3 regions of the Labrys sedimenti genome follow, and region 3 is predicted to be linked to each of the others. Evidence: riboswitches for the same ligand, from Rfam matches in the RefSeq annotation. Region 3 holds a riboswitch; each other region holds the start of a gene.
The links. A riboswitch is a leader RNA that binds a small molecule or an ion and turns the genes downstream of it on or off. The one in region 3 is predicted to bind cobalamin.
Positions count from the first base shown of each region.

Region 1: linked by a shared signal. The riboswitch ahead of U1R88_RS10170 (ABC transporter substrate-binding protein) and the one ahead of U1R88_RS00735 (ribonucleoside-diphosphate reductase subunit alpha) in region 3 are both predicted to bind cobalamin.
Region 2: linked by a shared signal. The riboswitch ahead of bluB (5,6-dimethylbenzimidazole synthase) and the one ahead of U1R88_RS00735 (ribonucleoside-diphosphate reductase subunit alpha) in region 3 are both predicted to bind cobalamin.

Region 1 covers NZ_JAXOUF010000002.1:803,900-808,197, forward strand. Annotated here, with positions in the region: gene recQ (DNA helicase RecQ) at 1-523, opposite strand, end outside; gene U1R88_RS10165 (CobW family GTP-binding protein) at 836-1,825, shown strand; cobalamin riboswitch at 1,898-2,128, shown strand; gene U1R88_RS10170 (ABC transporter substrate-binding protein) at 2,316-3,359, shown strand; gene U1R88_RS10175 (FecCD family ABC transporter permease) at 3,361-4,298, shown strand, end outside.
Region 2 covers NZ_JAXOUF010000002.1:343,822-348,119, forward strand. Annotated here, with positions in the region: gene U1R88_RS08060 (ABC transporter substrate-binding protein) at 1-429, opposite strand, end outside; gene U1R88_RS08065 (cupin domain-containing protein) at 732-1,352, opposite strand; cobalamin riboswitch at 1,490-1,670, shown strand; gene bluB (5,6-dimethylbenzimidazole synthase) at 1,714-2,451, shown strand; gene U1R88_RS08075 (TerB family tellurite resistance protein) at 2,520-3,155, shown strand; gene U1R88_RS08080 (hypothetical protein) at 3,148-4,298, opposite strand, start outside.
Region 3 covers NZ_JAXOUF010000001.1:155,191-159,488, reverse strand. Annotated here, with positions in the region: gene metE (5-methyltetrahydropteroyltriglutamate--homocysteine S-methyltransferase) at 1-2,204, shown strand, start outside; cobalamin riboswitch at 2,307-2,525, shown strand; gene U1R88_RS00735 (ribonucleoside-diphosphate reductase subunit alpha) at 2,634-4,298, shown strand, end outside.

The DNA.
Region 1 (4,298 bases), on a different contig from region 3:
CGATGCGCGGGACGCCCGGGAAGGAAGCGGCGAGGCTGCCGAGTTCGCGATATTCGGGCCGGAAGTCATGGCCCCACTGGCTGACGCAATGGGCTTCGTCGATGGCGAAGAGCGCGATGTCGGCATCGGCGATCAGGGCCTGGAAGCCTTGCGTTGCCACGCGTTCGGGGGCGACATAAAGCAGGTCGAGCTTGCCGTCCATCAGGGAGCGGCGGACCTTGTAGGCCTCCTCGCGCGACAGGGAGGAATTGAGCGCCGCCGCGCTCACGCCAGCCTGCTTGAGCGCCTCGACCTGGTCGCGCATCAGGGCGATCAGGGGCGAGACGACGATGCCGACGCCGCGCCGGCATAGGGCCGGGATCTGGTAGCACAGCGACTTGCCCGCTCCGGTCGGGAACAGCACCACCGCATCGCCACCCCCGGTGACATGGCGCACCACCGCCTCCTGCTGGCCGCGAAAGGCGGCGTAGCCGAATACGCTATTGAGAACGGCGAGAGGATCTCGGGGAGATGAGAGGGTCATGCCTGCAGGATGCGCCTTCGGTGCCTGATTCCATTCCGGGGAGATGGAGGAGGCTTACCCGACACAGGTCGTGATTCGAAAATCTCTCGCGTTGAATTCCTCCGCCGGCAGGCAATTCCAGTGGAATAATCCCGCTTGCCAGGGCCGCTTCCACTTCTCCGCCAGGATGCCGGCTGCTCCTGCGATGGCATTGGAGGACCTGCTTGCGATCCATAAAGTTATGTTATAACGTTTCATTCAAGTGGAGGCTCAATCGAGCGCCTACGGCATCGACATGCCCGTTTTCGCAATGGATCAAGGAATTCCGACATCATGCAGCCCCTGCCGCAGACCCCCGTCACTGTCCTCACCGGCTATCTCGGGGCAGGCAAGACCACGCTTCTCAACCGGATCCTGACCGAGAGCCATGGCAGGAAATATGCCGTCATCGTCAATGAGTTCGGTGAAGTCGGCATCGACAACGATCTCGTCGTCGATACCGACGAGGAAATCTTCGAGATGAACAATGGCTGCATCTGCTGCACGGTGCGCGGCGATCTGATCCGCATCATCGAGGGCCTGATGCGCCGGCGCGACCGCTTCGATGCCATCCTGATCGAGACGACCGGGCTGGCCGATCCCGCGCCGGTCGCCCAGACCTTCTTCGTCGACGATGACGTGCGCGCCAGGGTCCGGCTCGATTCGATCGTCACCGTGGTCGACGCCCGGCATTTGCTCGGCGAAATCGAGACCGCGCATGAGGCCCAGGAGCAGCTCGCCTTCGCCGATACGATCCTGCTCAACAAGATTGATCTGGTCACGGCGGAGGAACTCGACCGGGTGGTGAAGCGGATCCGTCGCATCAATCCCACAGCCACCCTCCACCAGACCCGCCGTTGCGACATCGCGCTCGACAAGGTGCTCGGCCGCGGCGCCTTTGACCTCGACCGCATCCTCGAAGCCGAGCCCGATTTCCTCGAGGGCTTCCACGAGCACGAGCATGACGATCATGTCGGCAGCTTCGCCCTGGTGTCCCGCGAGCCGCTCGACCCCGGCAGGTTCATGCCCTGGCTCGACATGATCGTGCAGCAATTCGGCACCGACATGCTGCGCATGAAGGGGATTGTCGCCTTTGACGGCGATCCCCAGCGCTTCGTTGTCCAGAGCGTGCACATGCTGCTCGAAGGCGACCATCAGCGCCCCTGGAAGCCCGAGGAGGAGCGCCGGAGCCGCCTGGTCTTCATCGGCCGCAATCTGCCCAGGGACGTGATTGAACAGGGGTTCCTGGCCTGCCGCGTACAGGCGGCGACAGACGCGGGCTGAAGCAGGAAGGCAGCGCCCGGCATCGGCCGATGCATGCTTTGCATATTCGCTTGACCGCGCTGGCGACACCCCGGTAACTGTGGCGTTGACGGTTCCCGTCGGATGCAAGTCCGTCGGGAGTAATAGGGAACACGGTTCGGCTTCCTTAAAAGCCCATGCCGTGGCTGCCCCCGCAACTGTAGGCGGATTGCCGAGCATCCTCCTGGCGCGAAAGGCGCCATGCCACTGTGGGTCTCCCATGGGAAGGCAGATGCAAGGTCGACGTCCGCGAGCCAGGAAACCTGCCGTCATCTCGATCAATCCCATGTCACGGGCGGGGATGCCCGGAACAGGAGACATTGTGACCTATCTTCCCGCACGTCCGGGCTGTCGCCCGCCTGTTCCCTCCGCTTCGCGTCGTCGAACCCTCTGCCACGCCCTGGCCTGAGGCCGTTTACCCGTCTTCGGCCGCGCCGAAGACGGTCATTTCCATCGCGAACGAGAGAACATCATGACCTTTTCAAGGAATAAGGCCCGCTGGTTCGGCTTTGCCGTCGCGCTTGCCGCCGGCTTCAGCCTGACGCCGGGTATCGATCCGGCGGCGGCGCAGGCAACGAAATATCCCCTCAAGCTCGCCAATTGCGGCCGCACCGTCACCTTCGATCATGCGCCGCGCCGCGTCGTTTCCGTGGGGCAGAGCAGCACGGAGGTCCTCTATCTGCTCGGTCTTGCCGACAAGGTGGCCGGGACGGCGGTCTGGTTCGGCCCCGTACTGCCCGGATACGAGGAGGCCAATGCCAAGATTCCGCGCCTGGCCGACAATGATCCGAGCTTCGAAAGCGTGATCGGCAAGAAGCCGGAGCTCGTGACGGCCCAGTTCCAATGGCATGTCGGGCCCAGCGGCATCGTCGGCAAGCCAGAGCAGTTCGAGGAACTGGGTATCCAGACCTATGTTTCGCCCGCCGATTGCGTCGGCAAGGACAATTCCGGCGGTGGCGACGGCACGCGCGGTACCCTCTTCACCATGGATCTGGTCTATCAGGAGATCAGGGAACTCGCCGAGATCTTCGACGTGCAGGAGCGCGGGGCGAAGGTCGTCGCGGACCTCAAGGCACGCGAGGAAGCCGCCCGCCGCAAGATCGCTGCCGGCGACGGCAAGGTCTCCGCTGCCTTCTGGTTCTCGAGCGCCAAGGTCGATGTCGATCCGTACATGGCCGGCAAGAACAGCGTGCCGGGCTATATCATGTCCGTGCTCGGTGTCCGGAACGTCGTGGAGAGCGAGGAGGAGTGGCCGAGCGTCGGCTGGGAGACCATCGCCAAGGCCGACCCCACCATCATCGTCGCCGGCCGGATGGATCGTCGCCGCTATCCGGCCGACGACATCGCCGTCAAGCTCAATTTCCTCAAGACCGATCCGGTGGTGAGCCTGATGCCGGCGGTCAAGCAGGGCCATGTCGTGGAAATGGACGTCCAGGCCATGCAGCCGAGCGTACGCGTCGTCGACGGCATCGAGATGCTCGCCGATGCCGTCCAGCGTTTTGGCCTGAAGCGCTGAGATGAATCGCCCCGTCACACGATTGCTGGCGATCGGGCTGCTGGCCCTGGCCGTGCTCGTCCTGGCGCTCTGGCTGGGCGCCGCCATCGGCGAGACGGCCATTCCGATGGACGTGGTGGCCAAGACGGCGGCCAACCGTCTGTGGGGCGCCGGCTACGCCCTCGATCGCATTGATGAAGGCATCGTGTGGAACTACAGGCTGAGCCGCGCGGTCGTCGCGGCCTGCTGCGGCGCGGCCCTGGCGCTGTCGGGCGTCGTGCTGCAGTCCCTGCTGCGCAATGTCCTGGCCGATCCCTATGTGCTCGGCATCTCGGCCGGCGCCTCGACGGGCGCGGTCGGGGTCGCCATTCTCGGCATCGGTGCAGGATTTCTAAGCATGCCGCTCGGTGCTTTTCTGGGCGCGTTGGTGGCCTTCGGTTTCGTCGCCCTGCTGGCAATGCGCTCGGGCCGCGGCACCGGCGCGGTGATCCTGGCCGGCGTCGCCGGGTCCCAGCTCTTCAACGCCCTGACCTCCTTCATCGTCACCAAGGCGGCCAATGCCGAACAGGCGCGGGGCATCATGTTCTGGCTGCTCGGCAATCTTTCGGGGGTGCGCTGGCCGGATGTCTGGCTTGCCCTGCCGGTCACGGCCATGGGGCTGCTGGTCTGCCTCTGGCATGCGCGCGCGCTCGATGCCTTCACCTTCGGCACGGAGTCGGCAGCATCCCTCGGCATCTCCGTCCGGCGTGCCTATGTCGTACTCGTCGGCATCGCGGCGATGATGACGGCAGTAATGGTCAGCATCGTCGGATCGATCGGCTTCGTCGGCCTGGTGATTCCCCATGCGGCGCGAATGGTGGTCGGCGTGCGCCATGGGCGCCTGCTGCCGGCCTGCGCCCTGATCGGTGCCGTCTTCATGATCGTCGCCGACATTCTGTCCCGCATCATCATTCCCGGCCA
Region 2 (4,298 bases), on a different contig from region 3:
GGCGTAGAATTTGCCGATGTCCTCGCCCGCCTTGAGATTGTCGACGCCGACGAAGGAGACATTGTCTCCGTCGGGGATCTGGGCGTCGATGGCGATGACGGGAATGCCGGCCTTCTTCGCGGCGGTGATGGCGGGCTTCACACCGTTGACGTCGATGGCGATCAGGATGATGCCGTCGACCTTCTGGGTGATGTAGTTCTCGATGGCGTCGTTCTGCGCGCTCGGAACATTGTTGGCGTTGAAAATGACGAGCTTGGCGCCGGCTGCCTTGGCGGCGGCTTCCGCGCCTTCGTTGATCTGGTTGAAGAACAGGGCCTGCTGGTTGATGGTGACCAGGGCGAAGGTGTCGGCCAGAGCGGACACCGATCCGAGGGACAGCGTCAGGGCTGCCGCTGCCGCGCAACCGGCGAGATGTTTTGAAAGCCGCATTTCAGTTCCCTTCATGGATGGCCCGTGTCGGGCTCATTCTCAGTTCTGACATCCGCATCATTCAAGAGACTTGAATTCATGTCAAGTTACTTGAATGGCGGTTTCAGGGATTCTTGAAACGCCGACGGCGGAGAGCTTTGAAGAGGCTAGAGAAGAAACGCTTCTGTCATCCCCGGCGGGGCCAGAGGCCCCGGGAAGGGGAACCAGAGCCAGGGGCTCCGTTTTGCCCCTGGATTCCCTTCCCGCCGCCTGCGGCGGCGCCGGGAATGACAGAAGCGTCTTATTTGCTCCTCGAGGTTTCCTCAGAAAGTGGCAGGCGTGTTGACCCAGAAGATGCTGGCGCGCTCCGTTCCGGTGTTGCGATACCAGTGCGGCAGTTCCGACTTGAACACGAAGGTGTCGCCGACGGAGAGCTTGAAGGTGCGCTCGCCGACCATCAGCTCCACGGTTCCGGCCAGCACATAGCCGACCTCCTCGCCCTGATGCTGGATCGGCCCGGCGCTCTCGCCGCCGGCTTCGATGTGGTGAATGTTGCACTGAAGGAGATGGCCGGAGGAATAGGGGATCACCCGTTCCAGCGAAATGCCTTCGCCGCGCCGGAGTGGGTCCAGCGAGATCAGCGGGCGCGTGCCGGCGCGAAAGACGATGCCCTCCTCGCTGTCCGTCTCCTCGAACATCCAGCCGATATTGGTGCCCAGCACTTCGACCAGGCGGTGCAGCATGGGCAGGGAAGGGGAGGCCTTGCCATTCTCGATCTTGGACAGGAGGCTTTCCGAGCAGTCCGCGGCCGTCGCCAGGGCCTTCAGCGTCAGCCCCCTTGTCTGCCGCGCCAGGCGAAGGCGCGTGCCGAGGCGCACCGGATTGGCCTGTTCCAGGGGATCGGGCTGATCGCCGGCGCGTCGTTTGAGGTCGATCTTGTTCATTGCGCGATTGCCAGGATGCTTGATTGCCCGAGAGCCTAGCCGACGATTCTAGGCCACAAGCCCGCACCCTGTCCACTTCGCCGCCGGCCGACTGGCATCGACGTCCCGGATGGCTGGGCAGCCGCCACCTCCCATGCTACATCCGCAAGACCTTCGGTGCCCGCTTGCGGGAGAATCGGGAACGCGGTTCGAAGCCGCGACGTGCCCAACGCTGTAAGGGGGACTATCCGGGCAGGTTTCAGGCCACTCGCTCTGCGGGGAAGGCGTCCGGATGGGTGGATCCCAAGTCAGAAGACCGGCCGGAGGCGATAGATCGGCGTGCGCGGACGGCGCGGCGATTGCCATCGTAAGGGGAACAGCGATGGAGCCTTCCAAGCAGGCGCTTGCGCCTTCGGGTCCGTTTTCGCCGGCCGAACGCGAAGCCGTCTATCGCGCCATCTTCACCAGGCGGGATGTCCGCAGCCAGTTCAGTTCGCAACCCGTGCCGGACGACGTCCTCGCCCGCATCTTGCTCGCCGGGCATCACGCCCCCTCGGTCGGCTTCATGCAGCCCTGGAGCTTCCTGGTGCTGCGCTGCCCCGAGACCCGCCACAAGGTGCAGGCCCTTTTCGAAGAGGCCAATGCCGAGGCGGTGGCGATGTTCTCGCCTGAGAGGCAGGCGCAATATCGTTCGCTGAAGCTGGAAGGCATCGTCGATGCCCCGGTCAATCTGTGCATTACCTGCGATCCCGACCGGGCCGGACCCGTGGTGCTCGGCCGCACCCATGACATGGCCATGGACCGCTACTCCACCGTCTGCGCGGTGCAGAACATCTGGCTTGCGGCACGGGCCGAGGGCGTCGGGGTCGGCTGGGTCAGTATCGTCGATCCCATGCGCCTGCGCGAGGCGCTGGGCATTCCCGAACGCGTGGTGCCGGTCGCCTATCTATGTCTTGGCTATGTGCACGAAGCCTATGCCCGGCCGGAGCTGGAGGTGAAGGGCTGGCGCCAGCGTTTGCCACCGGAGGCCGTACTGAGCTTCGATAGCTGGGACGGGCGGCAGCCCGACCATCCCTTGCTCGCCGCCATGCGGGCCGCTATGGGAGATGCAGCTTCATAGAGCAAAGCGCAAAATGCTTTGGAGTGGCCGGCGCAGATAAGCGCCGTCCCGATCGGATGACACGGGCGATGGATTTCCTGCGTAAGAATGCGATCTGGATCATCGCGCTGCTGATCGCCAGCCTGGTTCTGCTGGAGGGGCCGAGGGCGATCCTGATCGGGGCTTTCGCGGCCGTTGTAGTCGGCCTGTTCTGGCTTTTGCGTGGCAAGGCCCGCAAGCCGGCGGCTGCCCGCCGGCTCGAGGCCGGGCCGAAGGTGGTTCCCCTCCCGCTCGACCGCGGCGCCGATACCGTCCGCCCGCAGGCGCTCGAGCGCGTTTCTCTCAAGACCATCGACGATCCCAGGCTTGCCGCCGTCGTCCTGATGATCCAGCTCGTGCGCACCAATGGTCTGCTGACCCAGGCCGAACGGAACACGATCCTCGCGCTGATGGCGGACCCTCTCGGTATCGACGACCGCGAGCGTGTCTATGAGCAAGCCCTGCTGCTGACGGACCGGGGCCGGGTGTTCACGCCGGTCGCCGAGGAATTGGTGCCGCTTTTCCGCGCCCGCCTGTCCCTGTCCGAGCGCCAGCAACTCGTCGACATGCTGGGCAAGGTCGCCAATGCCTATGGCGAGGCCAGCGATTTGCAGCGCGAGGCGATCGTCCGGCTGAAGCGGCACCTTCTGGCGCCGGATGCCGCGGCCGGGCGCTCGCTCAATTGAAGTAGAAGGCGTAGCTCGCGACGTCGCCGCCGAAGATGCGGGTGGCCTGTCCCCAGGCCTCGGCGTCCATCACCTTGCCATCGTCGAGGTAGGGCAGGGCGCCCGGGCCGGTGATCCACAGCACCAGGTCGAAATTGCCGGGCTGCTCGAAGACCCTGGCGAGATTGACGCCCTTGGTGAAACGCCAATGCGGCATCAGCAACTTGCCGTCCAGCACCTGCTCGACCTGGCCGAGCAGCGCAAGCCATGAGTCGATACGCTCCTGCGTTACTTCGAGGGAGGGCAGGACGCCACTCTTCTGCCGCGGGCCGGGCAGCCATTCGTGATCGTCGTCGGTCTCCTTGCCGATCAGCGCCCAGGTCTCACGGTTGAGCCGGATTACCGTCTTGAAATGGCCGCGGACTTCCAGCCACATCGCCTTGTCGGCCACCGGCCAGTCGATGGTATGCACCAGGCTGATCAGGTCGGCGATGGCGTCGGTGTCGCGCTTGCTGGTGCCGAACAGCGTCATGCCCAATCCGTCGCCGTCTTCAGCGCCATTGGCCTTGGCAAGGCCGCTGACGGGGCGCGGAAACAGGCTGCCGAAGCCAGCGTCCCAGCTGCGCGACATGTCGTGCGACAAGAGGGTCTTGGTCAGGGCCATCAGGAAGTTGCAATAGCCGCGCAACCATTTGGCGTCCGCCGTGTCGAAGGCGACGATGAAGGGCTTGGGCTTGCCGGCATCGTCGAGGTCGGAGATCGCGGCGCCGATATGGTCGCGCTCGTCGATGATGCCGTCGCCGTTCCAGTCGAAGCGGGTGACGGAGAGATCGACCGTGAGCTTGGCCTCGATGTCGCCGACCTCTGCCAGGGTTTGGTCCGCCTTTTCGAGGTCGGCCACGAAGGTGGTGAGGATGCCGCGAAAATCCTGATAGGTGATGGGCTGCGGATCGGGATTGGTGCTGAAGACGGTACCTGACAGGCCGAGCAGGCGCATTGCCGGGATTTCGGTTGCAAAGCCATATTTGTAGAGGGCTTGCGACAGATGTTCGAGCGCCCGTGCCGTGCGTACCATGCCGAGGCCGAGTCTGGCGTCGGCATTGCCGCTGGCCTTGGTGGCGAGGGCCAGCATCTGCTCGTCCGCCTCGCTGATGCGGCCCTTGC
Region 3 (4,298 bases):
TCACCCATATCCCGTCCAACGATTTCTCGCTCTACGACCAGGTCCTCGACATGAGTGCGACGGTCGGCGCCATTCCCCGCCACTATGGCTGGGAAGGCGGCCCGGTCTCGCTTGCCACCTACTTCGCCATGGCGCGCGGCAGCCACGGCCATGATGGTCGCGACCACGATGATCGAGGTAATATGGGCTGCAGCCATGGCGGCCACGGCGGCGGGCTTCCCGCGCTCGAAATGACCAAATGGTTCGACACCAACTACCATTACATGGTTCCCGAATTTCGCCGCGGCCAGGCCTTCGAGCTCGCCTCGACCAAGCCCATCGACGAATTCACGGAGGCCGCGACGCTCGGCTTCCACACCCATCCCGTCCTCATCGGGCCGGTGACCTATCTGCTGCTCGGCAAGGGCAAGGATGCCGGCTTCGATCCGCTCGCCCTCCTGCCCGGGCTTCTGCCCGTCTATGCCGAGATCCTGCGCAGGCTGGCCGCGGCCGGTGCCGACTGGGTGCAGTTCGACGAGCCCTGCCTGGTGCTCGATCTCGACGAGCGGACACGCACGGCGCTGCGCCAGACCTACGATGTCCTGGCCGGTACAGTCTCCGATCTCAAGATCATGGTGGCGAGCTATTTCGGCGGCCTGGGCGACAATCTCAATCTGGCGCTCGCCCTTCCGGCAGCCGGCCTGCATCTCGACCTGGCAAGGGCACCGGAACAGCTCGGGCGAGCGGTCGAGGAAGCACCCGCCGACAAGGTGTTGTCGCTAGGCGTGATCGACGGCCGCAATGTCTGGCGCAGCGACCTGACCACCCTTCTCGACAGGATCGAGCCCGATGTCGCGGCTCTCGGCGCGCATCGCGTGGTGCTGGCTCCCAGCTGCTCCCTGCTGCACGTGCCCTATGACCTTGCGCTGGAAACGGAACTCGACCCCGAGCTGGGCAAGTGGCTCGCCTTTGCGGTGCAGAAGATCGGCGAACTCAAAACTCTGGCGACTGCGCTGGTCGATGGTCGCAAAGCCGTCGGCGAAGCGCTTGGCAGCTCGGACGCGGCCGCAGGCTCCCGCCGTGTATCCGATCGTATACACAATCCGGCCGTCGCCGATCGCATGGCCGCGATCAGACCGGCCATGCACGAACGCCAGCATCCCTACCCGCTACGCCGTCGCGCCCAGGAATGGCTTGGCCTGCCGTCATTTCCCACCACAACGATCGGTTCGTTCCCGCAGACGAGTGCCGTGCGCACAGCCCGCGCGGACCATGCAAAGGGTCTTATCGGCGATGCCGATTATCACGGCTTCCTGCGCCAGGAGACGGCGCAGGCCATCGCCTGGCAGGAAGAGATCGGCCTCGACGTGCTGGTGCATGGCGAGTTCGAGCGCAACGACATGGTGCAGTATTTCGGCGAGCAACTGGCCGGCTACGCCTTCACCCGGCACGGCTGGGTGCAGAGCTACGGCTCGCGCTGCGTGCGCCCGCCGATCATCTATGGCGACGTCTCGCGTCCCCGGCCCATGACGGTGGATTGGGCGCGCTTTGCCCAGTCCCTCACCAGGCGCCCCGTCAAGGGCATGCTCACCGGGCCGGTCACCATGCTGCAATGGTCCTTCGTGCGGGACGACATCGAACGCGAGCAGGTCTGCCGGCAGATCGCCCTCGCCTTGCGCGACGAGGTCGGGGATCTCGAACAGGCCGGCATTCGCATCATCCAGATCGACGAGCCGGCAATTCGCGAGGGGCTGCCCCTCAGGCACGCCGAAAAGGAGGCCTATCTTGCCTGGGCGGTCGCGTGTTTTCGTCTTGCCTCCTCGGGTGTCGACGATGCCACCCAGATCCACACCCATATGTGCTACTCGGAGTTCAACGACATCATCCATGCCGTCGGTGGCCTGGATGCGGATGTGATCTCGATCGAGACTGCCCGGTCCAGAATGGAGCTGCTCGATGCGTTCCGGGCCTATCGCTACCCCAACGAGATCGGCCCCGGCGTCTACGACATCCACTCTCCCCGCTGCCCCGGCGTGGCTGAAATGCGCGACCTCCTCACCAAGGCGCAGGAACGGATCGCCGGCGACCAGCTCTGGGTCAACCCCGATTGCGGCCTGAAGACCCGCAGCTGGGCGGAAGTCCGGCCGGCTCTCGCCAACATGGTTGTTGCCGCCCGTCAACTTCGTGAGGAGACCACCCCGGCGCGGGCGGCGACATCCGCCTGAAAAAGTGTGCCGGGGCACGAATTTTGTGCCCCTGCATACTCTGTCCCCATTGAAAAAAAGGGCGATACACACCATCTATTGACAGATAGGCACCAAAGCATACTAGATACGGTATTCACAGGTCGCCGGATTCGCCTCCGGCGCTAATAGGGAATCCGGTAGGCCTTAGGGCAAAGCCGGGGCTGCCCCCGCAACTGTAAGCGGAGAGCGGCTGTCGATTGGCCACTGGCCGAGAGGTGGGTTTACCCCACCCTCCCCGGGAAGGCAGGCAGTCCGCAACGACCCGCGAGCCAGGAGACCTGCCTGTGGATGCGTATCGTTTCCTCGGGCGGGGTGCCCCGACGGATCGCCTTGCTCGCGGCGCGTCATCCTGCGTCGGCGCGGAATGCGCTCCTCGGCCCAAGCCTCCAACATATTGGGGTTTGCCGAATGTCTCTTGATCTCGAAACTGCCACGACCACAAGGAAGCCTTTTCCAGGTACCGGCGCCGACAAGGCGTCCCCGGCATCCGAACCCGGCTACCAGGTCATTCGCCGCAATGGCGGCGTCACGCCTTTCGATGCTTCGAAGATCGCAGTGGCCCTGACCAAGGCCTTTCTCGCCGTCGAGGGGAACAGCGCCGCCGCTTCGCGCCGGGTGCATGACATCGTCGCCGAGCTCACGGCCCAGATCGTCGCCGGCCTGACCCGCCGTGCCGATGCCGGCCGCACCTTCCATATCGAGGATATCCAGGATCAGGTGGAACTCGCCCTGATGCGCGGCGAGCACCACAAGGTGGCGCGCGCCTATGTGCTCTATCGCGAACAGCGGGCCCAGGAGCGCGCCGCCAAGGCCGAGGCACAGGTCGCCGCCGCCCCTGCCCTGCGCATGAAGACGGCGGATGGCACTTTGCAGCCCCTCGACCAGACGCGCCTTGTCGCCCTGGTGCGCGAGGCCTGTGCAGGCCTTGCCGACACCCATGCCGAAACGGTGCTGAACGCGACCCAGCGCAACCTCTATGACGGCATCAGCCAGGACGAACTGGCGCTTGCGCCAATCCTCGCCGCCCGTACCCTGATCGAGACGGAACCCGATTACGCCAAGGTCAGCGCCCGGCTCCTCAACGACAAGCTGCGCCGCGAAGCGCTGAGCTTCGTCGGAGGCCATCCCAAACAGGCGACGCAGGCCGAGATGGCGAGCCGCTACGCCGAATATTTCCACGATTATATCAGCATCGGCATCGCCAACGAATTGCTCGACCCGGAGCTCGGGCGCTTCGACCTCGCCCGCCTTGCAGCCTCCCTCAAGCCCGAGCGCGACCTGCAATTCGACTATCTCGGCCTGCAGACGCTCTATGACCGCTATTTCTTGCATGTTCGCGGCACGCGTTTCGAGCTGCCACAGGCCTTCTTCATGCGCGTGGCCATGGGCCTGGCCCTACGCGAAATCGACCGGGAAGGCCGCGCCATCGAGTTCTACGATCTTCTCTCCTCCTTCGACTTCATGGCCTCGACGCCCACCCTGTTCAATTCAGGCACGCTACGCGCCCAACTCTCCTCCTGCTTTCTGACCACGGTGTCCGACGATCTCGAAGGCATCTTCAAGGCGGTGAAGGACAATGCCCTGCTTGCCAAATATTCCGGCGGCCTCGGCAATGACTGGAGCAATGTGCGCGGCCTCGGCGCCCATATCAAAGGCACCAATGGCGAGAGCCAGGGCGTGGTGCCCTTCCTCAAGGTCGCCAACGACACCGCCATCGCCGTCAACCAGGGCGGCAAGCGCAAGGGCGCGGTCTGCGCCTATCTGGAGACCTGGCATGTCGACATCGAGGAGTTCCTCGATCTGCGCAAGAACACCGGGGACGATCGCCGCCGCACCCATGACATGAACACCGCCAACTGGGTGCCTGACCTGTTCATGGAGCGTGTCGAACAGGACGGTCCCTGGACCCTGTTCTCACCCGACGAAACGCCGGACCTGCACGATCTCTACGGCCCCGCCTTCAAGGCCGCCTATGAGGCGCACGAGGCGCGCGCCGCGCGCGGCGAGCTCAAGGTCTTCAGGCAGGTCCGCGCCCTGGACCTGTGGCGCAAGATGCTGACCATGCTGTTTGAG